Regions from separate parts of the Sphingomonas sp. PvP055 genome, predicted to be linked through region 1. Evidence: riboswitches for the same ligand, from Rfam matches in the RefSeq annotation. Region 1 holds a riboswitch; the other holds the start of a gene.
The links. A riboswitch is a leader RNA that binds a small molecule or an ion and turns the genes downstream of it on or off. The one in region 1 is predicted to bind thiamine pyrophosphate.
Positions count from the first base shown of each region.

Region 2: another riboswitch for thiamine pyrophosphate. It lies ahead of ABIC16_RS12850 (TonB-dependent receptor); the one in region 1 lies ahead of thiC (phosphomethylpyrimidine synthase ThiC).

Region 1 is NZ_JBEPNS010000001.1:408,660-412,075, forward strand. It holds gene ABIC16_RS02040 (ferritin-like domain-containing protein) at 1-534, shown strand, start outside; gene ABIC16_RS02045 (ferritin-like domain-containing protein) at 586-1,599, shown strand; TPP riboswitch at 1,637-1,745, shown strand; gene thiC (phosphomethylpyrimidine synthase ThiC) at 1,788-3,416, shown strand, end outside.
Region 2 is NZ_JBEPNS010000001.1:2,725,391-2,728,806, reverse strand. It holds gene ABIC16_RS12855 (TonB-dependent receptor) at 1-1,063, opposite strand, end outside; TPP riboswitch at 1,255-1,364, shown strand; gene ABIC16_RS12850 (TonB-dependent receptor) at 1,397-3,416, shown strand, end outside.

The sequences.
Region 1 (3,416 bases):
AGCCTCGCGGCGCAGGCGGCGAAGATCGTGGCGACCGGCGCCGCGTTCGACCCTTATGCCAGCGACGAGGCCTTCCTGCAGGCGGCGTTCCTGTTCGAGGACGTCGGCGTCACCGCCTATCGCGGCGCATCGGCGCTGCTGACCAGCAAGGTCTATCTCGAAGCTGCCGCCGGAATCCTTGCGGCGGAGGCGTATCACGCGTCGATCATCCGCACCGTGCTCTATTCCAAGGGCGTCGCCACGCCGAGCCTGCGCACCAATGCGGATGCGATCTCGAACACGCGCGATGCGCTCGACGGGATCAGCGATTTCGACCAGGGCATTTCTCCGGTGACGATCGCGAACAGCCAGGCACCCGCGCTGAACGGTCTGACCGCGTCCAACATCGTGCCCACCGGGCAGGATGGCCTTACGTTCGGCCGCGCTACCGGGAACGTGCTCAACATCCTGTATCTCAACACCTTGCCGGTCTCGAAGGGGGGCTTCTTCCCCAACGGTGTCAACGGCTCGATCGCGACCAGCGCCACCAACTGACGCCTGTCCGATGCCCTTTTCCTTTTTCGCGCCCGTACCGGAGTGTTTCCAGTGATCGATAGCGACCTTCTTCTTCAGGCGATCGACGCGAGCGACCGCCGCCGCGATGCCCGCCGCCAGTTCCTGCGCACCGCGGGCGCTGCTTCGGTAGTGGCCGGTGGCGGCGCGTTGCTCGCCGCTTGCAGTAATAACGACACCAACAGCCTCATTCCCCCGACGCCCACGCCGACCGCGACGGCGACTGCCACCCCCAGTCCCGCGTCGACCGACGTGCTCAAGGACCAGGACACGTTCAACTTCGCGCTCAACCTCGAATATCTCGAGGCGCAATTCTATAGCTTTGCAGTGACGGGCGCGGGGCTTCCCGCTGCATTGCTGACCGGCACGGGCGCGCAAGGGGCGGTCACCGGCGGGCGGCAAGTCACCTTCACCGACCCGGTCGTGCGCGAATATGCGCGTGAGATCGCGGCAGACGAGGTCGCGCACGTCGCGTTCCTGCGCTCGGTGCTCGGCACCTCGACCGTCGCGCAGCCCGCGATCAACATCGACGGCGGCGCGAACGGCGCGTTCACCCTGGCGGCGCGTGCGGCGGGGATCATCGGGATGACCGACACCTTCGACCCGTACGCCAGCGACGAGAATTTCCTGCTCGCGGCGTTCATCTTCGAAGACGTCGGCGTCACCGCCTATAAGGGTGCCGCCCCGCTGATCGCGCAGGCGCTGCTGATCGACGCGGCGGCGGGCATTCTCGCGACCGAGGCGTATCACGCCGGGCTGATCCGCACCGTCCTCTACACCAAGGGAATCGCAACGCCGTCGCTGCGGATCAAGGCGAACGCGATCAGCGATGCGCGCGACAGCCTCGACGGGACGAGCGACCTCGACCAGGGGATCGGCGACGGCACGACCGCCAATCTCGTCCCCACCGACGCGAACGGTATCACCTTCAGCCGCACGCCGGGGCAGGTGCTCAACGTCGTTTATCTCAACCGCAACGCGGTCGTCGGCGGGGGCTTCTTCCCGGCGGGCATCAACGGCACGATCAAAACCAGCGCCGCCAGCTGACGGCGCTTTTCATCGCGGTGTGAACCGCGTACAAGACTGATATTCCCCGGGGGGCTGCGCCAGAGCAGCTGAGAGGTGGCTGAAGCCACGACCCGTTTGAACCTGATCCCGTTAGCACGGGCGGAGGGAGGGAGCGGTGTCCACGCCCGGGTTCCGTTGTCGCTCGTCCGATTTTGAGGAGCGACACAATGGCCGACATACCTGCCCGCACCGAAATTGGCGTCACCACCGGAGCGATCCGTGGCTCGCGGAAAATCCATGTCCCCAGCGCCAACATCCCCGGCGCGGGCGTCGCGATGCGCGAGATCATGCTCGATCCGTCCGCGCTGGAACCACCCCTCCGGGTCTACGACACCTCCGGCCCGTACACCGACCCCCGCGCACAGATCGACATCAACCAGGGGCTCCCGCAGCTCCGCCGCGACTGGATCCTCGCGCGCGGCGACGTCGAATCCTATGACGCACGCGAAATCCGCCCCGAGGACAATGGCCTCACCGGCCCCGATCGCTCGGCAGGCGTCCCGCAATACCCCAACGTCATCAAGCGCCCCTTGCGCGCCAAGGCGGGCGCAAACGTCAGCCAGATGCATTACGCGCGCCGCGGCATCATCACCCCCGAAATGGAATATGTCGCGATCCGCGAGAACCTCGGTCGCGCGGCGGCCAAGGAGAAACTGATCCGCGACGGCGAATCGTTCGGCGCGAGCATCCCCGATTACGTCACCCCCGAATTCGTCCGCGACGAAATCGCCCGCGGCCGCGCGATCATCCCCAACAACGTCAACCACCCCGAATCCGAGCCGATGGCGATCGGCCGCAACTTTCTGGTCAAGATCAACGCCAACATCGGCAATTCGGCGGTCGCGTCGAACGTCGCGGCCGAGGTCGACAAGATGGTCTGGTCGATCCGCTGGGGCGCGGACACGGTGATGGACCTGTCGACGGGCCGCAACATCCACGACACGCGCGAATGGATCCTGCGCAACGCGCCCGTCCCGATCGGCACCGTGCCGATCTACCAGGCGCTCGAAAAGGTCGGCGGCGTCGCCGAGGACCTGACCTGGGAGATCTTCCGCGACACGTTGATCGAACAGGCCGAGCAGGGCGTCGATTACTTCACGATCCACGCGGGCGTGCGGCTCGCCTATATCCCGATGACCGCCAAGCGCGTCACCGGGATCGTCTCGCGCGGCGGCTCGATCATGGCGAAATGGTGCCTCGCGCACCACAAGGAGAGCTTCCTCTACGAACGCTTCGACGAGATCACCGAGATCATGCAGGCGTATGACATCGCCTACTCACTCGGCGACGGCCTCCGCCCCGGCTCGATCGCCGACGCGAACGACGAAGCACAGTTCAGCGAGCTCTACACCTTGGGCGAACTCACCCACCGCGCGTGGAAGAGCGACGTCCAGGTGATGATCGAAGGCCCCGGCCACGTGCCGATGCACAAGATCAAGGAGAATATGGAAAAGCAGCTCGAAGTGTGCGGCGAGGCGCCGTTCTACACGCTCGGGCCGCTCACCACCGATATCGCGCCGGGCTATGACCATATCACCAGCGGAATCGGTGCGGCGATGATCGGCTGGTATGGCACCGCGATGCTTTGCTACGTCACCCCCAAGGAGCATCTCGGCTTGCCCGACCGCGACGACGTCAAGGTCGGCGTGGTGACCTACAAGCTCGCCGCGCACGCCGCCGATCTGGCGAAGGGGCATCCCGCCGCCAAGATGCGCGACGACGCCCTGTCGCGCGCGCGCTTCGACTTCCGCTGGCGCGACCAGTTCAACCTGTCGCTCGATCCGGACACGGCGGAG
Region 2 (3,416 bases), 2.3 Mb from region 1:
CCATGAAGCGGACGTCGTTGATCGTTGCCGCGACGACGGTGTTCCCGTCGAGCTTCGCCGAACCGGGCACCAGCACCGGGCGATGCCCGGCGACGCTGGCATCGTCGGGATAGATGTCGAGGCCGTATTCGTCATACGCAACGTCGAGCCGCGTCGCGAGGACGTCGAGCGTGGTTTCCAGCTCCGCGGTCGGGCTCCACTGTGCCGAGATCAGCCCCGACAGCCGCTTGCGGTTCTCGGTCTCGACCGTCGGTCGCGTGCGGCCCGGCGTGTAGAAACCGGTCCCGAGTGCCGAACTGAATTTGTCGAGATACCAGCCGGTGTTGTAGAACCGATCGTTGCGGACTTCCTTGCCCCAATATTGCGCGCCGGCGAGGATTCCGAAGGTGCCGTCCTTGCTCTTGTAGCTCGTCAGCGCGGTCGCGTTCGGCGTGACCTTCTTGGCGAGCGTTGTGTAGGTGCCGCGCAGGTTGAGCGTGGTCTTGGTCCCGACTTCGAGCGGGCGGAAGGTGTGGACGTCGATATTGCCGCCCAGCGCACCCTCGGTCATGTCGGGCGTCGGCGTCTTGACGACGTCGATCTGCGACACGAATTCGGCGGGCAGCATTTCGAAGCGGAACTGGCGGCCGTTGGCACCGCCATTCTCGATCAGATCGTTGATGGCGACCGGGCGGCCGTTGAGCAGCGTGCTCTGGAATTGCGGCCCGAGCCCGCGGACGCTGACATAAAGGCCTTCGCCGCGTGGTCGCGTGATTGCGACGCCGGGGACGAGCTGGAGCGCTTCCGCGACGTTCTGGGCGGGAAACTTGCCGATGTCGGTCGCGTTGATCGCATCGACGCCGAACCCGGCCTTGCGCTTTGTCTCCGTCGCTGCGGCGAGGCTGCGGGCGTAGGAACCAGTGACGATGATGTCACCCTCGCCAGGGGCGCTGGAGTCGTTCGCGGGGGCGCCTGCAGCAGCCGAAGGCGCGAGCGTGGTCTGGGCGGCGGCGGGAAGGGCGACGCCCAATGCCGAAAAGGTAAGCGGAAGCGTCGCCAGAATCAGGCGCGAAGAGTGCAACATGTTGTGATTTTCCCCCAACGGACCGTTCGATCCGACGAGCGTCCCTCTAGGGTGGGTCTGTTGCGGTTTGGCGACGTATACGTTGCACTAGCGTTACGACACCGTTTCAAAGATGTGACGCTGACCGGGAGAAGCCGAGGGGTGTAACCGGTGGATAAAGTGTTTCCACTTCCAGACCGATAGCCTAAGGGGCCGCATCCCCGGGGGGCCGCTGTTGCGCGGCTGAGAGGTGGGCTGCAGCCCATGACCCGCTGAACCTGATCCGGCTTATCCCGGCGTAGGGAGGGCTGGCGGAGTGTCCGTTGTCCCCCCGTGTGGAGTGGACTTGGAACGATGCCGGGCATGATTTCGTACGATGGTTTGAGGGTTCGACGCGGCGCGCTGGTCCTGGCGGCGGGGCTTCTGACGATGCCTGCGGCCGCCTGGGCGCAACAAGCGAGCGAGGACACGGCGGACATTCGCGTGACGGGGCACCGCGACCCTGAAGGACTGTTGCCCAACCAGACCGCGCCCAAGGCGGTGAGCGAAATCTCCGCCGACTTCATCGTGAAGCAGGCGCCGACGCTCAATGCGTTTCAGCTCGTCACGCTGTTGCCCGGCGCAAACGTGGCCTCCAGCGACCCCTATGGGCTGTCGACCAGTTCGAGCCTGACCCTGCGTGGGCTGGGGCAGGATGAGATCGGCGTTCTGCTCGAGGGCGCGCCCCAGAACGACATCGGCTATTATTACGCCTATCCGTCGCAATTCGCCGATCCGGGGAACTTGCGGACGATTAGTCTGGCGCAGGGATCGGTGGACATCGATTCCCCGACGGTCGGCGGGGCGGCCGGGCTGCTGTCGCTGACGCTAGACGACCCCAAGGCGACGCGGCAAGCGGTCGTCGATCTCTCGCTCGGCTCGTATAACGCGCGACGCGTCTTTGCGCGGGTCGATACGGGGACGATCGGTACGACTGGTCTAAAGGCGTTCGTTTCCTATTCGAACACGCGGGCCGACAATTGGCGCGGTGCCGGGTTCGACACTCGCCAGCATGTCGATGCCAAGCTGTTGCGCGAGTGGGGCAATGGTAATCGCGCAAGTCTGGCCATTTCGTACAATGACGCGAATTCGTCCAGCTATCCCAGCCCGACGCTGGCCGACTGGCAGGCGGTCGGTCGCGGGTTCAATTACGACGAGCGCTACACGGCGGGGAACACCAATTACTGGCGGCTGTACCGGGCACCGTTCCGGAGCCTCTACGCGGCGGCCCCGGTGCATGTGAGACTAAACGATCGCCTGACGCTCGACAGCACGAGCTATCTCCAGTTCGGCTACGGCAATTCGCCTTATGGCACCGAACTTGCCACGACCGGCAACTTCCTCGGCAACGAAGAGCTGGCGCAGCCGATCGCGCTGCCGGGGGCGGTGGATGGGGTTGCGACGGTGCTCGGCAATTACACGGGCGACCAGATGCGCACCGGCAATGTCAGCAAGCTGACGCTGCAGGCGGGTCTCCACCGGATCACCGTGGGCCTGTGGTTCGATTACGGAACGGACCGAGTGACGCAGACCTACACCTCGATCGATGCCGAGGGGAACCCGACCGATCGCTGGGGATACCGCGACCGGGCGATCCGCACCGCCGATGGCCGCCTGCTCGCTTATGAGAACCAGCGCACCGTTACCGTGACGAAGGGCTTTTTCCTCGCCGACAGTATCGCGCTCACGCCGCGTCTCACGCTCGATGCCGGGTTCAAGGGCGTCAACCTGCTGCGAAGCGGCCGCAACTACTTGCCCGGGCCGCAGACGAACGTGCGTCGCGACAGCTTTGCCGCGCTGCCGCGGGCGGCGATCCATTATGCCGTCAGCGATCGTCAGCAGATCTTCGCCAACGTCACGACCAATTTCCGGACGCCGAACGAATTCACGCTTTACGACAGCTATGCCGGCGGTGTGCTCTCCACGCGCGGTACGGACTCGCTGAAGAACGAATATTCGGTGTCGCAGGAAGTGGGCTATCGCTACATCGGCCCCAATCTCTCCGCATCGGCGACCGCGTTTCACTATAAATTTCGCAACCGGCAATTGGCGACCGTCATCGTTTCGGGCGGCGCGCAGGTCAATTCCACGCTCAACGCCGGGGGACAGTCGTCCTACGGGATCGATGCGGAAATCGATTACCGCCCTGCGAAGGGCGTCAGCGTCTATTTGTCCGGCGAATATCTCCACGCCCGAATCGACGACGACCTGCCGGCCGGCGGGGACTTTCTGCCGACGCGGGGGAAGCACGCGGTTTCCAGCCCGACCGTACAGTTCGGCGCGGGCGGCACGTTTGACGACGGTCGTCTCTTCGGCAGCGTCGCGGGCAAATATC